Regions from separate parts of the Rhodococcus sp. NPDC019050 genome, predicted to be linked through region 2. Evidence: riboswitches for the same ligand, from Rfam matches in the RefSeq annotation. Region 2 holds a riboswitch; each other region holds the start of a gene.

Region 1 (7,809 bases), on a different contig from region 2:
GTGCCGCGCCGTCCTTGAGCTTGACGATCACGAAGTTCGGTTTGTCCCGCGCGTAGTCCCACATCGCGGTCAGCGCGTCCCGGAGGTTCGCCATCCACGCGAGGCCCGCGTACACCGCGGTGAGCGAGCCGATGAGCCCCACGGTGCTGCGCGCGTTGATCGCGGAGTCGATCAGATTCTGGACCGTGCCACCGAGTTCGCCGGGAATGTTCTGAGCGATGATGTCGCGGACGTCGTCGAGCAACTCGGGACGCCCGGCGAGCACGAAACCGACGAGAGCGAACCCGACCATGATGATCGGGACGATCGCGAGCACCGTGAAGTACGTCAGGCCCGCGGCGTAGTAGTCGCCCTTCTGGCCCTGATAGCGGTCCGCAGCCCGCATCAGTCGGTCGAACCAGGGATGTGCGGCGCGCTGACGCTCGAGAAAACTCGGCTCCTTGTCGCCGTCCGGCTCGCCGGCCATCAGGGCACTCCTCATCTACTTTCGGGGCAGGAATCCCACCCTGTCATAGACCTGCGCCAGCGTGCGGGACGCCACCTCACGTGCCCGATCCGCGCCGTGCTCGAGAATCCGGAGCAGTTCCGCCTCGTCGCTCAGGTACTCGTCCACCCGCGCGCGAATGGGCGTGACGAACTCGGTGAGCACCTCGGCGGTGTCGGCCTTCAGATCGCCGTAACCCTTGCCCTCGTAGCCCGCGACGAGATCGTCGACGCTGCGTCCGGACAGAGCCGACTGGATCGTGAGCAGATTCGATACGCCCGGCTTGTTCTCGCGATCGAACCGGATCTCACGCTCGTTGTCGGTCACCGCGGATCGGATCTTCTTCGCGGACACCTTCGGATCGTCGAGCAGGTTGATCAGACCGGCGTCGGTCGCCGCGGACTTGCTCATCTTGGCAGTCGGATCCTGCAGGTCGTAGATCTTCGCGGTTTCCTTGACGATCATCGGCTCCGGAACGACGAAGGTTTTCCCGAACCTGGAGTTGAACCGCTGGGCGAGGTCGCGCGTGAGCTCGAGGTGCTGACGCTGGTCCTCACCGACCGGCACGTGGCTGGCGCGGTAGAGCAGGATGTCGGCAGCCATGAGGATCGGGTAGGTGAACAACCCGACGCCGGCGTGGTCGGTTCCCTGCTTGGCGGCCTTGTCCTTGAACTGCGTCATTCGCGACGCTTCACCGAATCCGGTGATACAGCTCAGAACCCATGACAGTTCGGCGTGTTCGGGCACCTGGCTCTGCACGAAGAGCACCGACTTCTCCGGGTCGATGCCGATGGCGAGCAACTGCGCTGCGGAGACGAGCACACGCTTGCGGAGAAGCTTGGGTTCGTAGGGAACGGTGATCGCGTGCAGATCCGGGATGAAGTAGAACGCGTCGTTCTCGTCCTGCGCAGGAACCCACTGCGCCAGCGCACCGAGAAAGTTCCCGAGGTGGAACGAATCCGAGGTGGGCTGGATGCCGGACAGCACCCGGGGGCGCGCCTTCGGCTTCGTGGTGTCCGGAACTGCAGTACTCGACATGTGAACGATGATTTCACGAATCGATTTGGACGTGCGACCGAGGTCGGCCTGCCGCATCCTGCGAGGACCGCCTCAGCCGAACGTCACCGTCACCGGTGCGTGATCGGACCACCGTTCGGCGTACGTCGCCGCCCGCTCCACCCGGGCATCGGCCACGCGCGCGGCGAGCGCCGGGGTCACGAGGTGGTAGTCGATCCGCCACCCGGCGTCGGTGTCGAACGCTTTGCCCCGGTACGACCACCACGAGTACGGCCCCGGCACGTCGCCGTGGACGTCGCGGACCACATCCCGCCATCCGGCGTCGAGCAGTTCCGCGACCCAGGCCCGTTCGTTCGGCAGGAAGCCCGACTTCTTGACGTTGCCCTTCCAGTTCTTGATGTCCCGCTCGGTGTGGGCGATGTTCCAGTCACCGCACACCACCATGTCCCTGCCCTGCGCCGTCACCGCTGCCGATCGCTCCGCGAGGTACGCCGCGAAGCCCTTCATGAAGCGCTCCTTGTCGTCCTGCTTGGGCGTCTGGGCTTCGCCGGTGGGCAGGTACAGGCTCGCGACCGTCACGTCGCCGAAGTCCGCCTCGATGTACCGGCCCGCGGCCGCGAATTCCTCGGCGTCGAACCCCACGCGCACCGCGGCGGCGGGGATGCGCGACAGGATCGCCACGCCCGCTCGTCCCTTGGCCGACGACTCGGCGCCGACACAATGCCAACCGGCTTCCAGCGCGGGTGCGATCGCGGCGTGGAACTGCTGCTCGGTCGCGCGAACCTCCTGCAGGCAGACGATGTCGGCCGCCGACGCGGCCAGCCAGTCCAGCAGACCCTTGCCGGCGGCGGCGCGGACGCCGTTGACGTTCACGGTGGTGATGATGAGCGACACGCCGGTCACCGTATCCGACGTATCGGACTGTTCCGGCGCGCGGCGTGCCCGTTCGTGGCGTGCACCACCTCCGGGAAACCGCCACGCCGTGCGACGGTCGGGAAACACACAACGGGACGCCCCGAAGGGCGTCCCGTGTCGTACCGGTGTGGGGAGAACCGAATCAGGCGCGAGCCTTCTGCAGGTTCTCGTCGAGCGCTCCGAGGAACTCCTCGGTGGTGAGCCAGGCCTGCTCGGGCCCGACGAGCAGCGCGAGGTCCTTGGTCATCTGGCCGTTCTCGACGGTCTTGATGACGACGTCCTCGAGCTGCTGTGCGAACTCGATCACCTCGGGGGTGTTGTCGAGCTTGCCGCGGTGCTCGAGACCGCGGGTCCAGGCGAAGATCGACGCGATGGGGTTCGTCGACGTCGGCTTGCCCTGCTGGTGCTGACGGTAGTGGCGGGTCACGGTACCGTGCGCGGCCTCCGCCTCGACGGTCTTGCCGTCCGGCGTCATCAGGACCGAGGTCATCAGGCCGAGCGAACCGTAGCCCTGCGCGACGGTGTCGGACTGCACGTCGCCGTCGTAGTTCTTGCAGGCCCAGACGTAGCCGCCCTCCCACTTGAGCGAGGACGCGACCATGTCGTCGATGAGGCGGTGCTCGTAGGTCAGGCCCGCAGCGTCGAACTCTGCCTTGAACTCTTCCTCGTAGATCCGCTGGAACTCGTCCTTGAACATGCCGTCGTAGGCCTTGAGGATCGTGTTCTTGGTCGACAGGTAGACCGGGTAGTTGCGCTGCAGACCGTACGAGAGCGATGCGCGCGCGAAGTCCTGGATGGACTTCTTGTAGTTGTACATACCCATGACGACGCCGCCGTCCTCGGGGATCTGGCACACCTCGTGCTGGATCGGCTCGCTGCCGTCCTCCGGGGTGAAGGTGATCGTCACGGTGCCGGGACGGTCGACCTTGAAGTCGGTGGCGCGGTACTGATCACCGAACGCGTGACGACCGACGATGACGGGCTTGGTCCAGCCCGGCACCAGGCGCGGTACGTTCGAGATGATGATGGGCGCACGGAAGATGGTGCCGCCGAGGATGTTACGGATCGTGCCGTTGGGCGACCGCCACATCTTCTTCAGGCCGAACTCCTCGACCCGCGCCTCGTCCGGCGTGATCGTCGCGCACTTGACGCCGACGTTGTGCTTCTTGATGGCGTTGGCCGCGTCGATGGTCACCTGATCGTCGGTGGCATCGCGGTGCTCCACACCGAGGTCGTAATATTCGAGATCCACATCCAGGTACGGATGGATCAACTTGTCTTTGATGAACTGCCAGATAATGCGGGTCATCTCGTCGCCGTCGAGTTCGACGACCTTACCCTCAACTTTGATCTTGGACATGTGCGCTTCTTGTCCTCCTAGGACGTTTACTGGGTCCCCAATCGACCGCGCTTTGTGAGCGCAGTCGCCTTCGGCTCGGTACGAGCGAGCATGGCCCTGTCCGCATACTGACAGCGACCAAACATGACAAGCGTACTGCTATTCGACGCGTCCGCAAAGCGGCAATACCACCCCATGACAACTACCGACCAGTAACCTTGCCGCTGGTCACAGACGCTGCGAGACCCCCTGCCCGTCGGTCCGCGACAGTCGCTAGACTTTCCGCGAGGTCATGAGTGCCAGCGTGAAGCCCCGGCTTGCTGGCCGGCAACCCTCCAGCCAGGGTGGGGTGCTCCGGGTGAGGACACGGTCGTCGGAACACCGACGGCAAGCCGGTTGCGGGAGGGTGAGACGACGAGCTGTCACCAACAGCTTCCACTCCAGCCCTCCCCCATGCGTCGAAGGACACGATGAGCGACACCCTGTACATCCTCCCCGCGAGCGGCCGGGCCGTCGAGTCGATCACACTCGCCCCGTTCGTCGCGCTCTCCCCCCACGCCGAGGCGGTCACCCCTTGACCACGGAGACGGAGCCGGTCCACGTCGAACTGCCGTCCGACGACGGGCGCCTCGGGAAGATCCGCATCGGCTCCCTGCGCCTCGAAAGCGGCGAGTCGCTCCCCGACGTCACCATCGCCGTGCAGCGGTGGGGCGCGCTCTCTCCGGCACGGGACAACGTCGTCCTCGTCGAGCACGCGCTGACCGGCGACTCACACGTCACCGGCCCGGCCGGTCCCGAGCATCCGTCACCGGGCTGGTGGTCGGGAATGGTCGGTCCCGGAGCCCCGCTCGACACCGATCGGTGGTGTGTGATCTCCACCAACGTGCTGGGCGGCTGCCGCGGCACCACCGGCCCGGGAACTACCGCGCCCGACGCCAAAGCCTGGGGTTCGCGGTTTCCGTTGATCACCGTGCGCGACCAGGTTGCGGCCGAGGTCGCGCTGCTCGACGCGCTCGGCATCGAGACGCTCGCCGCTGTGACCGGCGGCTCGATGGGCGGCATGCGCACCCTCGAGTGGATCATCACCCACCCCGACCGGGTACGTGCCTCACTCGTGCTCGCGACCTGCGCACGCGCAACCGCCGATCAGATCGGGACGCAGAGCACGCAGATCGCAGCGATCACCGCGGATCCGGACTGGCAGGGCGGCAACTACTACGGCACCGGCCGCATCCCCGCGACCGGCCTGGGGATCGCCCGCCGGATCGCCCACCTGACCTACCGGACCGAACACGAGCTCGACGCCCGGTTCGCGAACCACCCGCAGGACGGCGAGGACCCGTGGCGCGGCGGCCGGTATTCGGTGGAGGGCTACCTCGAACACCAAGCCGACAAGCTTGTCGCACGGTTCGATCCCGGCACCTATGTGGTGCTGTCCGAAGTGATGAACCGGCACGACGTGGGACGGGGCCGCGGTGGCGTCGAAGCCGCGCTCGCTTCCACGCCCGTGAAGACGATCGTCGCGGGTGTCGACTCGGACCGTCTGTATCCGCTGCGCTTGCAGCAAGAGATTGCCGACGCGCTCCCGGGTTCCGACAGGTTGCGCGTCCTCGTCTCCCGCAACGGCCACGACGGCTTCCTCACCGAGGCGGAAGCCGTGGCGAAGCTCCTCGACGAAATGATGGTGCTCTCGCAGGGCTAGCCGCCGTCCGGCGGTGGGCCGGCCCCGTCTCCTATCGGGCGGACGGAAGGAACGCCGTCGCGCCCGACAGGTCGCCCTGCCGGCCCGCGAGCGGAGTCACGAGACCGCGACGTTCGAGGATCGGCCGCACACCCTCGCCGATCCGATATGCCTCTTCGAGGTGGGGATAGCCCGACAGCACGAAGTGGTCGAGCCCGACCGCCGCGTACTCGGCGATGCGATCGGCGACCTCCTCGTGGGAACCGACGAGCGCGGTACCCGCGCCGCCGCGGACCAGGCCGACGCCCGCCCACAGGTTCGGCGACACCTCCAGACTGCGTGAATCGCCGCCGGCGACGTAACTGCTGCCACCGCCGTGCAGTTCCACCATCCGGCGCTGCCCCTCCGATCCCGAACGGGCAAGACTCTGCTGGGCCTTCTCGACCGTCGCGGGGTCGAGCGCCGACAACAGCCGGTCCGCCTCCGCCCACGCCTCTTCCGAGGTGTCCCGGCTGATGACGTGCAGGCGGATGCCGTAGTCGAGGGTGCGGCCCTGGATGTCGGCCAGCCCGCGGATCCAGGCGATCTTGTCCGCGACCGCGCTCGGCGGCTCACCCCAGGTGAGGTACGTGTCGCAGTACCTCGACGCGACGGTTCCCGCTGCGGGAGAAGACCCGCCGAAGAACAACGGCGGCGCCGGGTCGGGGATGCGCTGGAGTTGTGCGTTCTCGACCTTGATGTAGTCGCCGTCGAAGTCGACCGGTCCGTTGCCCGCCCACAACCGGCGGAGAACGTCGAGATACTCACCGCACCGCGCGTAGCGCTGGTTCTTGTCGAGGAAGTCGCCGAAGGTGCGCTGCTCGTGGTCTTCGCCCCCGGTCACCACGTTGAGGAGCAGCCTGCCCTGCGACTGCCACTGGAAGGTCGCCGCCATCTGGGCGGCGAGGGTCGGGGAGATGAGACCGGGACGCAGCGCCACGAGGAATTTGAGCGTCTCGGTGGTGTCGATCATCATCGCCGTGGTCAGCCACGCGTCCTCGCACCATCCTCCGGTGGGAGTGAGTACCGACTCGAACCCGCTGGATTCGGCAGCCGCACCGATCTGGTTGAGGTATCGCAACGTGGCGGCGCGGTCTCCCGACATCGAACTGCCGTGACCCCCTGCCATCAGAACGGTTACGCACCGTCGTCGCTGCGAGCCTGCTCGGCACCACGGTGGAGTGGTACGACTTCTTCCTCTACGCCACGGCCGCCAGCCTGGTGTTCAACCAGCTGTTCTTCCCCGATCAGAGTTCGTTCGTCGGGACGATGCTCGCCTTCGCCACGTTCGCCGTCGGCTTCGTGGTCCGCCCGATCGGCGGGGTGGTCTTCGGGCACATCGGCGACCGCATCGGCCGCAAGAAGACCCTCGCGCTCACGATGTTCATCATGGGCATCGCCACCGCCCTGATGGGCGTCCTGCCCACCCACGAACAGGTCGGGATCCTCGCACCGATTCTCCTGCTGCTGTTGCGCATCCTTCAGGGGTTCGCCCTCGGTGGGGAATGGGCAGGTGCTGTGCTGCTCGCCGTCGAACACAGCCCCGAGAAGAAGCGCGGCCTGTTCGGGAGCATTCCCCAGGTCGGACTTGCCCTCGGGCTCGCGTTGGGGACCGGGGTCTTCGCGGCTCTCCAGGTGATATTCGACGACGAGCAATTCCTCGCGTACGGCTGGCGCATCGCGTTCCTGCTCAGCCTGGTTCTCGTCGCCGTGGGCTTCGTCGTCCGGCTGAAGGTCGACGAGACGCCCGCGTTCCGTGAAGTGCAGGAACTGGCAAAGCGGTCGGAGGCGCCGCTCGTGGACGTCTTCCGGCCGGGTGTGCGACGCAGCACCGTTCTGGGATTGCTGTCGCGGTGGGGTGAAGGCGCCGCGTTCAACACGTGGGGCGTGTTCGCCATCGCCTACGCCACGAAGGATCTGGACTTCGAGAAGGTGCCCGTACTGCTCGTGGTCACCGTCGCCGCGCTCGTGATGGCGGCACTTCTGCCGCTGTCCGGTTTGCTGGTGGACAGATACGGCGCGAAACGCATCTACATCATCGGGATCGCGGCCTACGGCCTCGCCGTCTTCCCCGCATTCGGTCTCTTCGGAACGAACAACCTGATCTGGTTCGCCGTCGCCCTGATCGTGGTGTTCGGCATCGTTCACGCGCTGTTCTACGGAGCACAGGGCACGCTCTACGCGAGCCTGTATCCGGCCGAGATCCGGTACACGGGACTGTCGGTGGTCTACCAGTTCTCCGGTATCTACGCCTCCGGCATCACGCCGATGATCCTCACGGCCCTGATCGCCGCCGGCGGCGGAACGCCCTGGATCGCCTGCGCCTACCTCGTC
Region 2 (7,809 bases):
GTACCTGGAGCGCCGGTCCGGTCTCCACGATCCGTCCGTCCTTCATCACGAGGATGCGATCCGCACGATCCGCGGCGACACCCAGGTCGTGGGTGATCAGCAGGACCGAGGTACCGGTTTCCGCGATCCGTTCTTCGAGGTGGTCGAGGATGCGGCGCTGCACCGTCACGTCGAGTGCACTGGTCGGCTCGTCGGCGACGACCAGGTCGGGCCGGCAGGCGAGTGCGATTCCGATGAGCACTCGCTGTCGTTGTCCCCCGGAGAGATCCTGCGGGTACTGCCGGGCTCGTAGCGCGGGGTTGTCGATTCCCGCCTCGTCGAGGATTCGCAGGGCTTCGATCTTCGCGGTGCGCCGATCGGCACGCCCGTGGATTCGGAGCACTTCGGCGATCTGGTCACCGACCCGGACGACGGGGTTCAGGGAGGTGGCCGGATCCTGTGGAACCAGTCCGATGCGTGCGCCGCGAAGCCGGTTCCACGCTCGTTCCGGAAGTGCGTCGAGTCGCTGCCCGTCGAACGTGACGGTTCCGGCGGTGACCCGCCCGCCACCCGGCAACAAGCCGAGGATCGCGTGCGCGGTCGTCGACTTCCCTGATCCCGATTCCCCCACGACAGCCACGACTTCGCCGCGGTCGACGGTGAAGTCGATTCCGTCGACTGCGGCGACGGTGTTGCGCCCCGAGCCGTACGCGACCTGCAAACCGGCGACTTCCAGGAGAGGAGAGTTGGTGCTCATCGGGTTCCCCGATTCTCGACGGCGTGGCCGATGCGGTGCGCGGCGAGCACGACGGCGACGATCACCAGCCCGGGCAGGGTGGTCATCCACCACGCCGTCGCCAGGTAGTTGCGTCCTTCGGCGATCAGCGATCCCCATTCGGGTGTGGGCGGTACCGCTCCGAAGCCGAGGAAGCTGAGCGACGACACCGCGAGCACGGCCATCCCGAATTCGACCGCGGCGAGGGCGAGGACCGGTGCGTAGGAATTGCGGAGCACATGCCGGCGCAGCACCGAATACCAGCGTGCACCGGAGGCGAACGCCGCTTCGACGTACAGTGCGCGCCGCACTCGCAGCACCTCCGAACGCATCACCCGCGCGAAGTTGGCGACGAGGCCGACACCCACGGCGATCGCCACGTTGATCGTCCCGAACCCGAGCGCGGTGACGAGTGCGAGCGAGAGCAGCAGCGCGGGAATCGACAGCAGCACATCGACGATGCGCATGAGTACGGCGTCGAGGACACCGCCCACCGCGCCGGAGAGGAGACCGATCGTCGAGCCCGTGACGAGTGCGATCCCGACGGCGAGCAGCGTTGCGGTGAGTGACAGGCCCGCGCCGTGCACGACCCGCGTGTAGACGTCGCGGCCGATGTTGTCGGTGCCGAACCAGTGGGTGGGGCTCGGGCCCTGCAGTTTCTCCGCGGGTACCCCCAGCAGCGGATCGCCGGAGGCGAACACCGAGGGGAAGAGAGCGAAACCCACCGCGAGCAGCAACACCGCCGCCGACACCGCGACCACCCAGTGCCGCCGCACCTGAACGGCCACCGCACGCCCCCGCGCCTTCCGGCGAACATGTGTTTCCGTGGACGCCGAGTGGCTTGCGTCCAGTTCGTCTCTGATCAGAGTGTCAGACAAGAGCTTTCACCTCCGGGTCGGCTTCCTGCCCTGCGGGTGCGGGTCGCGCGGCCACCGTGGTGCCCCGTCGCCCGCCGACGCCGACGATCCGTGGGTCGATCAGCGGATACAGCACGTCCACCACGAGATTGACGACGACGAACACGGCTGCGGAGAACACCACGATCCCCTGCACGACGGGGATGTCCTGTGCCATGACCGACATCTGTGTCAGCCGTCCGATACCGGCGCGAGAGAACACCGTCTCGACGACGACCGACCCCGCGAGCAACGAGCCGACGAGAACGCCGGCGATGGTGAACGCCGGAATGCTCGACAACCGCAGGGCGTGCCTCAACTGGACGCGCAGGCGGGACACACCTTTGGCGCGAGCCGCTTCGATGAAGGGCTGCCGCCAGGTCGAGGTGAGGCTCGCGGCGAGTACCTGCGCGATGACCGCGGAGGTCGGCAGTGCCAGCGTGATCGCGGGCAGAATCAGGTGCTCGATGCTCTGGTCCCCGAAAGCCGGAAGCAGCTTCAAGCGGAACGAGAAGACCTGGAGCAGGATCAGGCCGACCCAGAAGGTCGGGACCGCGACACCCAGCGGAGGCAGCGACAACAGGGCGCTGCGCAACCATCCGATGCGTGTGTAGGTCGCGAGCAGTGCGACCGTGGTCCCCACGGTCACCGCGACCACCAACGCTGTGGCCGCGAGCATCAACGTGCTGGGCAGTGCCGCACCGATCGCCTCGGTCCCCGGCTGGCCGGTCGAAATCGAGATGCCGAAGTCACCCCGGACCGCACTACTCAGCGCATTCCAATACTGGACCCACACCGGCTGATCGAGCCCGTATCTCGCCTGCAGTTGCGCGATCGCCGCCGCATCGACGGGCGTGCCGTTGTCTGCCGAGGCGACCATGCTCACCGGGTCGGACGGCAGCAAGTAGAGGACACCGAAGGAGACGGTGAACGCAGCCCACAACACGCCGATCGCCTGCAGCACGCGAAGTCCCAAATAGCGCAGCACGATCTACTCGCTCAGCCAGGCGTCGAAGAACTGCAGTCGCGCCGAGGCCTCGAATGCGAGATCCTGGACGGTCGGACCCACCCCGATCGCCTGCGACAGTTCGACGGTGGGGATCCACAAGCCGTTGTCGAGCACGAGTTGCTGGGCCTGACCGATCAACTCGCCGCGCGCTGCCGGATCGACAGTCGTCAGCTGGGCGACCAGCACGTCGTCGAGCTGCGGGATCGGTCCGCGCCGGTTGATGTTCCGGCCCTCGAGACCGAACGCCGTGCGCAGGATGTCCCCGTCGGCGCGAGTGCTGTTGTAGTACGACGACTCGTACTCGCCGGAATTCTGCCGCGCCGTCTGCTCGGGCATGGACTGCAGGTCGAGCTGGAGGTCCACACCCACGGCACGGAGCTGTTGCTGAACGAGTTCGAGAATGGCCTGGTTGCCGGCGAACACGGGGCTGAACAGCACCGGGAAGCTCAGCCGCTGTCCGTCCTTGACCCGGATTCCGTCGGCTCCGGGGATCCATCCGGCCTCGTCGAGAATCTTTTCCGCCTTGTCCGGATCGTAGGTGACCTCGGCGAGCGCGACGTAGCCGGGGGTCGCCGACGCCAATGTGCTCGTCGCCGGACGGAAGTCGGGTCCGAGGACGGTGTCGACGAGTTCCTGGCGGTCGAGCGCCGGGACGAGTGCGGCGCGGACGGCGGGGTCGGTCAGTACCCCGCGGCTGACGTTGGGCTGGAACCCGAACGGAATCCCAGGATTCGACGTGGTGAGGATTCGTCCCCCGGCACCCTCGATCTGTGGCGCGTCCTGTGGCAGCGCGTCCGAGACCGCGTCGAGCTGACCCGACGCGAGCGAACCCGTACGGACACCCGACTCGGGAACGATCGAGAATTCGATGCGGTCGAGATAGGCCTCGCCGTCGTGCGCGAACGCTTCCGATCCCCAGGAGTATCCGGTGCGTTTGACGAGTGTCGCGGACTTGTCCTGCTGGTAATCCTCGTACACGAACGGCCCGGTTCCGGAAAGGTCTCCGGCGCAACGCTCCTCGGCGGTCTTGGCGGTGTCGTTGTCGGAGAGCAGGCCGAGTTGCAACGTCGCGGTCGCTTGCAGGAACGGTGCATTGGGTGCGGAGAAGTTCACCTGTGCGGTGGCTTCGTCGACCGCGGTGGTACCGGTGTATCCGGCGAGGTAACCGACGGCACTCGGAGCCTTGACTCCTCCGATGGTGTTCACGATCGCATCGAAGTTGTTCTTGACCGAGGTCGCAGTGAGCGGCGTGCCGTCGCTGAACGTGACGCCGTCCTTCAGCCGGAACGTGAACTGGGTGGCGTCCTCGTTGACGTCCCAGCTCTCGGCGAGCCACGGCACGATCTCGCCGGTTTCGGGGTTCTGATCGGTGAGCGAGTCGACGACCTGACGCGCCACGTAGATGGTCTGATTGGTGCCGGCCTGGGCCGGATCCGCGCAGGTGGGCGCCTGTGACAGGCCGTACCGCAGTGTTCCGCCGGGCTGCGGGGTGCCACCACCGGGTGTGGCCGCCGACGAATCGGTCCCGCATGCGGTCAAGCCGCCGGCGAGTGCCGAAGCGGTGAGGGCGGCGACGACGACGCGGCGGGAAGCGGATATGGACGAAAGTGGCACCTGTGGCTCCATGACTCGGCACGGCACCGGTGGCCACGCGGGTGCGGGGCGGCCGGGTCCGTAGTAGATGTGCTGCGGGAGGATGCTTTACGACGCGGAGATCGCGCGACGGCGACAGAGTGCGCCGCTGCTGCGGCACAGGTCGACGTGCCGGCGCGACCAGGATCCCACCGAGTGCCGGTTCCTCATGATGTCCTCCATCGTTTCCGGCGGTAGCACCCTCACCTACGGGGCAGGGGGTTGCTGCGACGTCGTCGAGCCGGGTCTCTCGGTCGCTCTGGATGGTCCTGGCAGACGCTACGCATTTCGGAGCGGGTGGCACACGCTTACGCTCAGCGTGATCGAAACTCCCTAGCCCGCGACCAGCCGGCCCGGGATCGCCGCACGCAGGGCCGGGGCGACCTCGCTCTGGAACAGTTCGAGACTCGCGCGCTGCTCCGCGACGGTGAGCCCACCCCGGTCGGCGGTGACGTGCATGACCTCGTGTCCGAGTCGCTCGTGATAACGCAACACCTTGTCCACCACCTGCTGTGGGCTGCCGATGAGGGCGGAACTGCGCTCGGCGAAGTCCTCGACGGTGTCGAACACGATCGGATGGCCTGCCTCGTGGGCGAGGCGCAGCCGTTGTTCGAACAGCGGGCGGAACCGGTCGACCGCTTCCTGCGATGTCCGTGCCACATACAACCCGGCGGTGCCCGCGCCCACCCGCGCCGCAGCGGGATCGTGTCCGTACGCCGCCCAGCGCTCCCGGTAATAGTCGATCAGCTCGGCATAGGGCTCGATCGGGTTGGTCACGTTGGCCGAGAACACCGGGTCGCCGTACTTCGCCGCCAGGTCGACCGACTCACGGCTCGTTGCGCTGCCGTGCCAAATCGTCAGGCGTCGTTGGAACGGACGCGGCACGGTGACCGCATCGGTGAGCGACGGGCGGAAGCGTCCCTCCCATGTCGTGGTCTCGTTCTCCCACAACAGCCGGAAAAGTTCGTAGCCTTCGCGATTGCGATCCCATTGGTCGTCGGGGGTCACGTGGAACAGTTCTGCCTGTGCGGTGCCGTTGCCCTTGCCGATCATCAGGTTCAGGCGACCGCCGGACAGATTGTCGAGTGTCGAGTAGTCCTCGAACGCGCGCACCGGATCGAGCAGGCTCAGGGTGGTCACGCCGGTCCACAGTTCGAGCGTCGACGTGCGTGCGGCGATGTTGGCGAGCACGACCGGCGGCGACGACGACAGGAACGGGTGTTCGTGCCGCTCACCCACCGCGAAGCCTTCGAACCCGAGTTGTTCGGCCAGCACCGCCGTGTCCACCACCTCTCGCAGCCGTTCGGCGATGCCGAGTATTTCTCCGGTCACGGGGTCGGGTTGGTGGGTGATCAGGCTCAGCAACAGGAATCTCACGCGTACTCCGCCTTTCGGGTCAGGAACTTCTCGAACGGGTGAGGGCCGATCTCCTCGGCGGGTCGCGTCGCGTCGTACAGGGCGGTGTATCCCGCGGCGAGATAGAGACCGACGGCTTCGGGTTGGCGCCACCCCGTCGTGAGGTAGATCCGGGTGTAGCCACGCAGCGACGCTTCGTTTTCCAGTTCTGCGAGAACGACGCGCGCAAGTCCCCGTCGGCGATGTCGCCGGGAGGTCCAGATTCGTTTGAGTTCGGCGGTGTGCTCGTCGTATCGCCGGAACGCTCCGCCCGCGACCGGTTCCCCGTCTTCGACGACGACGAGCAACGCCCCGTGGGGTGGGGCGAACTCCTCACCCGGGTGCGTCGTCAGTGATTCGAGTTGCTCCTCGAGCGGACGTTCGTATCGGGTGCTGTATTCCACCGCCAATTCGGCGAGCAGGGGCGCGGCGAGAGGGTCGTCCTGCGCGACGGCGTGGATCTCGAGCGGGCGGGTATCGCTCATATGGCCACCGCACTGTCACGAATACCGAGGCGGAACGGGTCCTGGGTGGCGGCGGTTCCGTCGGTAAGTCCCGCCACCAGTTCTCCGATGGCGGGCGCGAACTTGAATCCGTGTCCGGAAAAACCTGCGGCGACGGTGACTTCGCCGATCCGGTCGACGACGAAGTTGCTGTCCGGCGTGGTGGTGTAGAGGCACGTGTCGGCGGCGACGCTGTCGGGGTCGACTCCCGGAAGCCACGTCGTCGCGTAGTCGACGAGTCGCCGGATACCGTCCGGATCGGGTTCGAAGGTGCGGGCGTCCGGATCCACTTCCGGTCCGGTGCCGTGTTCGCCGATCTTGATGCCGTCGTCGGATCCGAGACCGTAGATGCCCTCGGTTGTCAGGCGCGCGCCCGGATGATGCACGAAAGCGGGCCACTGCTCGTCGGTGCGGGGAGCGAAGTGGGCGGGTTGTTCCTGTGTGGTTCGCAAGCGGGGAAGATGAGGGACCGGTGCGATGCCACCCTCGGACAGGAGTCGGCGCGACCATGCGCCGGCAGCGATCACGACGTGCCCCGCCCGCACCACCTCGCTGTCGGTGATCACTTCGAAGCCCGAGGCGACGCGGCGCAGTGCACGCACCGCACTGCCGAACCGCACGTCGGCGCCCGCGAGTGCGGCAGCCTGCTGGAGTGCGACGACCGACCTGTCCGCATGCAATCTTCCGGCGCCGGGATGGTGCACCACCGACGTGTCGAAACGAATTCCCGGCCAGCGTTTCTCGGCCACGTCAGGCTCGAGGACTGCGACCTCGATACCGAGTGCATCGAGCACACGTGCACGAGCGAGGACCGCCTCGGGCAGTCCGTGGTCGACGGCGCCGGTGACGGTGAGCAACTCGCTCCCGGTCACGTCCTCGAGTTGCCTCCACAACGGCAGTGCCGACGCGGCGAGCGCCGTGTAGAACTGCCCGTCGTACGCCTGCCGGTAGATGCGCGAACTTCCGTGCGAGGCACCCCGCCGATGCCCCTGTTCGAACTGCTCGAACAACGCGACCGTGCGGCCGCGGGCCGCGAGACGCCAGGCGGCAGCCGAACCGATGACACCGCCACCGATCACCACCACGTCGACCCCCGTGTTCACCGGGCTCATGTTCTCTCCTTCGCGTCCGGAATCAGGAAGCAGTCTTGGGCAGACCCGGCGGGTTGATCCGCGAGTCGTCGATGGCTTCGCTGGTGATGCCCCAACGCTCGAGAACCTTTGCGTACGTTCCGTTCTCGATGATGTGGTCGAGTGCCTCGTTGATTGCCTGGATGAGCCCGTTGTCTATCTTCGTCAGCACCGCGATCTCGCCTTGCAACTCCGACCCCGCACCGGAGAACGTCCCCGCCACTTCGGTCTCGCCTGTCTGCAGGGCGTGGAACGCGGAGGTCGGGTTGGGGCCGACGTATGCGTCGATGCGGCCCGATCCGAGTGCCAGGTAGTAGTCCACGGCATTCTGGTAGTAGAGGATTTCGGCCGGCTCGAGTCCCGCGGCGATGTTCTGCTCGTTCCATTCGACGAGCAGTGCCTCCTGGTTGGTGCCGGAACCGACACCGACCGTCAGGGCGGCAATGTCTTTCGGACCACCGAAGGTGATGCCACTGTCCTTCTGCACCTC
Region 3 (7,809 bases), on a different contig from region 2:
CGAGGCGAAGGGCGTGGAGGGTCAGCGCACCGCGCTTGTAGATCCGGTCGTCGAACATGTCCGCCGCGCCCGGATCCTCGAGAAGGATGTCCTGCGGCTTACGCGACAGGCCGCGATGGGCTTCTGCGGCGAGAGCGCGGGCGGTCGGCCCGCCGGAATTCTCCGACCACAACCATTCCGCGTAGCACGCGAAACCTTCGTGGAGCCAGATGTCGCACCAGCGCGACAAGGTCAGGCTGTTCCCGAACCACTGGTGGGCCAATTCGTGTGCGACGAGCCGTTCTTCGGTCCGGTGGCCATCGCAGAAGTTCGCGCCGAACGTCGACAGGCCCTGCGCTTCGATGGGGATCTCGAGGTCGTCGTCCGTCACCAGCGCCGTGTAGTGCGCGAACGGGTACGGGCCGAACAGCCGCGCGAACAGCTCGAGCATCTCGGCTTGCCGCCCGAAGTCCTTGTCGAACGCGTCGCGCAGACGTGGCGGATGCACCGCGTACTGCGGCACCGGCGACGACGCGACCTGGCGGATCTCGTAATGACCGATCTGCACGGTCGCCAGATAGGTCGCCATCGGCTCGGGCTGTTCGTACACCCAGGTTGTCCGGCTGGATTTCGTCGTCCTGTGTACGAGTGTCCCGTTGGCGATCGCCTGGAACGGCGCGTCCGTGGTGATCGAGATGCGGTAGGTGGCCTTCGATCCGGGATGGTCGTCGCAGGGGAACCACGACGGAGCGCCGTTCGGCTGGCTTGCGACCAGCGAACCCTCCTCGAGTTCCTCCCAGCCGACCTCACCCCACATGGTGCGCAGCGGCGTAGGGGTGCCGGCGTACTGCACCGAGATCGTCAGCACCGCGCCCGCGGGGATCACGTCGGCGGGCGTGACGGCGAGTTTGCCGTTGCGGTGGACGTACTTCGCGGGCCGCCGTCCGTTTACCGTCACCTTGGACACGCGCATCGACGCCGCGAGGTCGAGTGCGAACTTCCCGCGCACATCGGTCGTGGTCGCGATGATCACGGCCCGGCCTTCCAGCCTGTTGGCCATGACCCGGTAGCCGAGTTCGAGTTCGTACCGGGACACGCGGTAGCCACGGTTGCCGCTGGTCGGCAGGTACGGGTCGAGGGGGCGGTCAGCGGCGACGGGAGGCACCGGCTTCGCGGCCTTGATCGGCTTCACCGCGGCGACCAATCACCCGGGGAGGTCCACGCCGAAATCGGATTGCCCTGCCAGCGGGTCGAGGGCGGTACGACGTCGCCCCGCATCACGAGAGATGCGGGCCCGACAGTGGCGCCGTCACCGATCCCCGATGCGGGCAACGCGACACACTGGGGGCCGAGAGTGGCGCCCACGCCGAGAGTCACGGTGTCCATGGCCATGATCCGATCATGGAACAAGTGTGTCTGTACAACGCAGCCGCGTTCGACCGTCGCGCCGTCGCCCAAAGTCACGAGATCCGCTTCGGGCAACCAGTAGCTTTCGCACCAGACACCGCGGCCGATCGTCGAGCCGAGCGCGCGCAGCCACAGGTTCGTGGCGGCGGTGCCCGTCGCCGCCCGGGCGAACCAGGGGGCCGCGACGGTCTCGACGAACGTGTCGGACACTTCGTTGCGCCACACGAACGAACTCCACAGCGGGTGCTCGTCGCGCCCGATACGACCGACGATCAGCCATTTCGCCACGATCGTGATCAGGCACGCGACCGCACCGGCTGCCATCAGCACCACACCGCCGAGAAGGGCGGCGAACCAGTAGCCGATGTGCGACGCGAACGTGTTGAGGGTGAACAGCACTCCCAACCCGATCCCGAAAGTCACGATCATCGGTACGAGCCGGCACGTCTCGACCAGACCGCGTGCGATCCGCAGTCGGGGTGAAGGTGCGAAGGTGCGGCTCGAGTCGGCGTCGCCCGCTGCGCGGCGCAAACGCACCGGCGGACTACCGAGCCAGGAGGAACCGGATTTCGCCTTCTCGGGTGCGGCGGAGAGCACCGCGACAAGACCGTGTTTCGGGACGCGACGGCCGGGCGCTGCCATCCCGGAATTGCCCAGGAATGCCCGCTTGCCGACCTTTGCGTGCGAGATGTAGAGCCAGCCGCCCCCGAGTTCGTAGGACGCGACCATCGTGTCGTCTGCGAGGAAGGCACCGTCGGCGACCTTGGTGAACTTGGGCACCATGAGCACTGTCGACGCCTCGACGTCCTTGCCGATATCGGCGCCGAGAAGCCGGAGCCACACGGGGGTGAGCATCGACGCATACAGGGGGAACAGGAAGGTGCGCGACGAGTCCATCAGACGTTCGGTGGCCCACACTTGCCACCCCACCCGGCTCCGGACCGGATGCCATCCCTCCGTCATCCGGATCGACAGCAGTCGCACGGCGATCAGGGTGGTCAGTGCGAACACGAGCATCGTGAGCAGCGCCGCGGCCGGGAGCATCGTCAGTGACCGGGGGGCGGCCTCCGCGACGGTGGCGGTGTCGCGTACCCACCACACGAGCAGCGCGACACCTGCCGCGATCGATGCGATCGGTAAGCCGCCGAGGAGGACGGAGGTCAAGGCGTAGACCGGAATCCAGCGGGCTCCCCTCGGTGGTGCCTCGGACGGCCAGGGACGGTCGGCCTTGCCGATCTTCTTCGCCGGCGATCCTGCCCAGTGCTGGCCGGACTTCACGCGTCCGAACACCGCCGAACCGGCCTCGACCTCGGCGTTCTTGCCGATACGGGCACCGGGGGCCAGGAACGAGCGGGCACCGACCGCGGCGCCGGCACCCACCCGGATCGTGCCGATGTGCACGAGATCGCCGTCGACCCAGTGGCCCGACAGATCGACCTCGGGTTCGATCGAGCAACCGTCGCCGAGTTCGAGCATCCCGGTGACCGGAGGAAGGCTGTGCAGGTCGACGTCGCGCCCCACCTTCGCTCCCAGAGCGCGAGCGTAGTTCCGCATCCACGGGGCACCGGAGATGTTCGTCGCCCCGACAGCGTCGGACAGTCGCAGCGCCGTCCACAACCGCAGGTGCACGGAACCGCCTCGCGGGTAACTCCCCGGCGTCACCCCCCGCAGGAGCAGTCGCGCGCCCGCCACGGAGATGGCCATGCGCCCCGGCGGGGTCAGGAACAGTGCCGCACCGAGCGCGGTCGACCACCACGACGGCGTGACCGTCCACGGCACGTCGACGACCAGCGTGATGACACCGTTGAGGATCGCGAGCCAGGTGACCCACTGCAGGCCGGTGAGCGTCATCAGCGGTACGGTCGCGACGATCTGCGCCAACTGTGCGCGGCGGGGTACCGGCGTGACCACCCGTTGCGTGGCTGCGGTGGTCGGTGCGAGTTCGTCGAGATAGACGGCCAGCGATCCGAGGCGCGGCCGGTCGTACAACTGTGCCACCGTCATCTCGGGATACCGCGCGCGAATGGCGGTGACGAGCTGAGCGGCGGCGAGCGAACCGCCTCCGAGTTCGAAGAAGTCGTCGTCGAGACCCTCGATCCGCGCACCGAGAATGTCGGTCCACAGTCCGGCGAGCCACTCAGCGGTGGGATCGAGCCCGAGGGCATCGATCGAGTCGGAGTCGGCGCCGGGAAGCGGCCACGGGAGGGCATTGCGGTCGACCTTCCCCGACGTTCGCGTGGGGAGTTCGTCGACCAGAGCGAGGCGGGGCACGAGCGCGGCGGGAAGCTGTTCCGAGAGCAGATCGTGCGCGGACGCGAGATCGAACTCGGGGTCCGTCGACGCGAGGTAGCCGACGAGAACCGAATGCCCGGCCGCGGTCGTGCGCACGGCGCACGCCGCCCCCGCGACACCCGGAAGACTCTGGAGGGCGTTGTCGACCTCGCCGAGTTCGATGCGGCGTCCCCCGATCTTGACCTGGTCGTCGGCGCGGCCCTGGAACAGCAGACCCCGCCGGTCGAGTACCACGAGATCGCCGCTGCGGTAAGCACGTTTCCATCCGAGAGTGGGCATGGGAGCGTACTTTTCGGCATCCTTCTCCGGGTCGAGATAGCGCGCGAGACCCACTCCGCCGATGACCAGTTCGCCGCTCTCACCCTCGGCGACCGGGTTGCCATCGGCGTCGACGACGGCGAGATCCCAGCCGTCGAGGGGCAGACCGATGCGCACCGGACCCGTGCCATCCATGAGGGCGGCGCAGGCGACGACGGTGGCTTCGGTCGGGCCGTAGGTGTTCCACAATTCCCGTCCCGGTACCGCGAGTCGCTCGACGAGGTCGGGCGGACACGATTCGCCGCCGAAGATGAGCAGGCGCACCGCTTCCAGAGATTCGGCCGGCCACATGGCAGCGAGGGTGGGGACGGTGGACACGACGCTGATGTCACGGGATATCAACCACGGTCCGAGGTCCATCCCGGACCGGACCAGTGAGCGAGGAGCGGGCACGAGGCACGCGCCGTGGCGCCACGCGAGCCACATCTCCTCACACGACGCGTCGAAGGCGACCGACAATCCGGCCAGCACCCGGTCGCCGGGACCGAGCGGCACATCCCGGCAGAACAATCGTGCTTCGGCGTCGACGAAAGCGGCGGCGTTGCGATGGTCGACCGCCACACCTTTCGGGGTCCCGGTCGATCCCGACGTGAAGATGATCCACGCGTCGTCCTCGAGGTTCGGCCCCCGCAGCGGCGGGTCGGTCCGGAAGGGCGCGGTACCGGGGCCGATGCCCTCATCGGTGACGATCGCGGTGACCTTCGCCTCGGAGAAGACCAGGTCGGCGCGTTCGTCCGGGTCGTCTGCATCGACGGGAACGTATGCCGCGCCGGCCGCGAGGATCGCCAGGATTGTCACGTACAGGTCGGCCCGGCCGGACGTCATCCGGACCCCGACTCGATCTCCTGCTCCGACGCCGGCATCGATGAGCGCATACGCGCCCACCCTTACCTTCTCGACGAGTTCCCCGTAGCCGATGGGGCTCGTTCCGTCGTCGATCGCGGGCGCGTCGGGGAAAGCCTCGGCGGTCGCGCGAAGGATGTCGACGAGGGTGCGAGCCTGCGGTGCGTGCGACGCGCGAAGAAACTCCGCGGGAATCGCAGAACCGAGGTGTTCAGCGGGGAGGTGGGCAGGCAAGTCCGCGTCGTCCTTCTACTCGATGGTGCTCCGGTTATCTCACGTTCAAGTGGACACGAGGTGAACGTCGGGGCGCAGCGCCGACCCGGTGTGTCGCACCCGGTCCGAGTGAGCGCCCGTGTTCCGGCAGGTCGGAGGCGTCGACGGGTGTCGCCGCGACCGGCGGTACGCATCCGGGTTGACACGTGACCGTCCGGCTGCAATTCTCTTCGGCAGGTCATGAGTACCAGCATCGAGCCCCGGCTTGCTGGTCGGCAACCCTCCTCCGCGGTGGGGTGCTCCGGGTGACGACCTGGCTGTGTTTCCAACACCGGACACGGCAAGCGCGGACTCCGCCGGCGATCGATTTCCATCGTCGTGGCGATCACCGACGGGTCCCTGGATCGACGAGGGATTTTGTCATGACTGCTGTATCGACCACCGCCTGCATCGCGCCGTTCGCTCGCGTCTCCGGATGTGACGTGCAGGTGCCGCTCGTGCAGGGCGGTAGCTGCACCTACGCCAACTTCGACTATGCCGCGAGCGCACCGGCGCTGGCCACCGTCACGGACCGCATCGCCGAGTTGCTGCCGTACTACGCGAGTGTGCATCGTGGCGCGGGATACGCCTCGCGTGTTAGCACCGCGAGCTACGAAGATGCGCGAGAGTCGGTGGCGCGCTTCGTCGGTGCCGATGCCGACCAGGTGGTCGTGTTCACCCGCAACACCACCGACTCCCTGAATCTGCTGGCGGGTGCGGTCCCCGGCGATGTGGTGGTACTCGACATCGAACATCACGCAACGCTGCTGCCGTGGAAGAACTCTCGCGTCGTGGTGGCTGCCGATACCGTCTCGGAGACGGTGCAGCGTCTCGCTGCCGAGTTGACCCGGGCGCCGGCGGCTCTGCTTGCCGTCACCGGTGCCTCCAACGTCACCGGTGAGGTGCTGCCGATCGCCGAACTCGCGACTCTTGCTCATGCGTGCGGTGCGCGGATTCTCGTCGACGGTGCGCAGTTGGTGCCGCACCGCCACGTCGACCTCGCCGCCGACGGCATCGACTACCTCGCGTTCTCCGGCCACAAGCTCTATGCACCGTTCGGGGCGGGTGCGCTCGTCGGGCGCCGTGACTGGCTCGACACCGCCGAGCCCTACCTGGCCGGCGGCGGCGCGGTACGCGAGGTGACTCTCGACGGTGCCGAATGGGCCTGTGCCCCTGCGCGTCACGAGGCAGGAACGCCGAATGTGCTCGGGGTTGCGGCTCTGGCCGCGGCGTGCGACACCCTCGGCGGGTTCGATACCGACGCCGCGACCCGGCACGAGGAGGAGCTGTGCCGCCTGCTCGTCGACGGGCTGAGCAGCCTCGAGGGCGTCGAGATCCTGAAGCTCTGGGGCGATTCGAGCGACTGCGTCGGCATCGTGACCTTCACCGTCGACGGATACGAACCGGGGGAGGTGGCGTCGTACCTCTCGGCGGAACACGGTATCGGTGTGCGCGACGGGCGTTTCTGCGCGCATCCGTTGCTGGCCCGCGTAGGCCGTCCGGGTGGCGCCGTGCGGGCGTCGCTGGGGCTGGGTAGCTCGTCGGCGGATGTCGACCGGCTTCTCGCCGCGCTGCACACCCTGATCGCCGACGGGCCCGCGTGGGCCCACGCGAAGACCGACGGTGTGTGGAGCCCCGCGCCGGAAACCCGTCCCGGGCTCGCTCAGTCGGGAGAGGGTGCGTCGCAATGCATCTGACGGCGAACGCAGCGGTCGACAATTCCCCACCGGCTCGGTAGGGTACTCGCCATGACCTCGGAGGCGACGACCATGGCGCACTGGTGCCGCAGGCATGTCGACCTGTGCCGCACGGCCTCCGGCACCTGTCCGGCCTGAGTTCTCTCCGCACGCTTTCTTCAGCTGCTGCCGCTTACGGCAGATTACGAGAGGTCTCTCATGTCGCACAACGATTCTGCCAACCCGGACTCCTCCCAGCGGTTACTGCGCGTGGCCGTCGAACTGTCCGGCCGGCCCGGGCCCGATTACTGGGCCGACCTCACCGTCGGCCGTCCGGGCGAACCGCCCCTCGATCCGGCCGCGCCGTCCGGCAACGTGATTCGGGTTCGCGCCGCAGACCTGCGGGAAGCAGGGAAGATTCGCGATCGGATCCGCATCGAGGCCGTCTCGGAGGGCCGCGACCCCGATGCGGTGACGGTGCTCGTCGATCTCGAGGTGCTCGTCGACCCCGATGCACGTGCCGCACGTCGGCACGCTCGCATCGAGGGGACTGCTCGCCGGGAACCGGGCACGCTGTCGTATGTGGGTACACCCGAGGGACTCGGGAGCCTCATCGCGGACATCCACTCCGTCGGGGTGGCGGACGGCGTCACGCTCGTACCCGTGCCCGCACCGTTCACCGTCGAGCATCTCGTCGACGGCACGCTTCCGTGGCTCGAATCGCGTGGACTTCTGACTGTCTCACCGACCGTCGTCGAGGTTCTGCGCCGATTCGGCGAAGGTGCGCGGCCCGCTGCGCGAGCGTCGTAGCGCAAAGGCCTGGTGGCGAGACGAAGGGGCAGGAGATTCCTCCTGCCCCTTCGTTTTTGCTATGCGCTCCTCCGGTGGAGGGGCTCGACGACGTGCACGCGCGCGTCCGGGTCGAACCGGTATCCGGCTCCGCGCACCGTCGTGACGATGTCGCCGAATCGGCCGAGCTTCGACCGGATGCGCGAGACGTGCACGTCGACGCTCCGGTTGCCGCGCTCGGGATCGATGTATC

What was found. Region 2 has a riboswitch for S-adenosylmethionine ahead of AC0B44_RS09145 (putative leader peptide). Riboswitches for the same ligand answer to the same signal wherever they lie in the genome.
Region 1: linked by a shared signal. The riboswitch ahead of metX (homoserine O-acetyltransferase MetX) and the one ahead of AC0B44_RS09145 (putative leader peptide) in region 2 are both predicted to bind S-adenosylmethionine.
Region 3: linked by a shared signal. The riboswitch ahead of AC0B44_RS06270 (aminotransferase class V-fold PLP-dependent enzyme) and the one ahead of AC0B44_RS09145 (putative leader peptide) in region 2 are both predicted to bind S-adenosylmethionine.

The regions. Positions count from the first base shown of each region.
Region 1 covers NZ_JBVOON010000004.1:160,396-168,204, forward strand. Annotated here, with positions in the region: gene yhjD (inner membrane protein YhjD) at 1-466, opposite strand, end outside; gene trpS (tryptophan--tRNA ligase) at 482-1,522, opposite strand; gene AC0B44_RS07080 (exodeoxyribonuclease III) at 1,595-2,395, opposite strand; gene AC0B44_RS07085 (NADP-dependent isocitrate dehydrogenase) at 2,559-3,776, opposite strand; SAM riboswitch class IV at 4,044-4,155, shown strand; gene metX (homoserine O-acetyltransferase MetX) at 4,330-5,457, shown strand; gene AC0B44_RS07095 (LLM class flavin-dependent oxidoreductase) at 5,489-6,604, opposite strand; gene AC0B44_RS07100 (MFS transporter) at 6,550-7,809, shown strand, end outside.
Region 2 covers NZ_JBVOON010000006.1:47,036-54,844, forward strand. Annotated here, with positions in the region: gene AC0B44_RS09125 (ABC transporter ATP-binding protein) at 1-736, opposite strand, end outside; gene AC0B44_RS09130 (ABC transporter permease) at 733-1,632, opposite strand; gene AC0B44_RS09135 (ABC transporter permease) at 1,625-2,638, opposite strand; gene AC0B44_RS09140 (ABC transporter substrate-binding protein) at 2,642-4,285, opposite strand; gene AC0B44_RS09145 (putative leader peptide) at 4,361-4,474, opposite strand; SAM riboswitch class I at 4,468-4,561, opposite strand; gene AC0B44_RS09150 (LLM class flavin-dependent oxidoreductase) at 4,625-5,668, opposite strand; gene AC0B44_RS09155 (GNAT family N-acetyltransferase) at 5,665-6,171, opposite strand; gene AC0B44_RS09160 (FAD-dependent oxidoreductase) at 6,168-7,301, opposite strand; gene AC0B44_RS09165 (ABC transporter substrate-binding protein) at 7,324-7,809, opposite strand, start outside.
Region 3 covers NZ_JBVOON010000003.1:349,775-357,583, reverse strand. Annotated here, with positions in the region: gene AC0B44_RS06280 (M1 family metallopeptidase) at 1-1,162, opposite strand, end outside; gene AC0B44_RS06275 (Pls/PosA family non-ribosomal peptide synthetase) at 1,168-5,073, opposite strand; SAM riboswitch class IV at 5,289-5,405, shown strand; gene AC0B44_RS06270 (aminotransferase class V-fold PLP-dependent enzyme) at 5,475-6,788, shown strand; gene AC0B44_RS06265 (hypothetical protein) at 6,987-7,577, shown strand; gene AC0B44_RS06260 (winged helix-turn-helix domain-containing protein) at 7,637-7,809, opposite strand, start outside.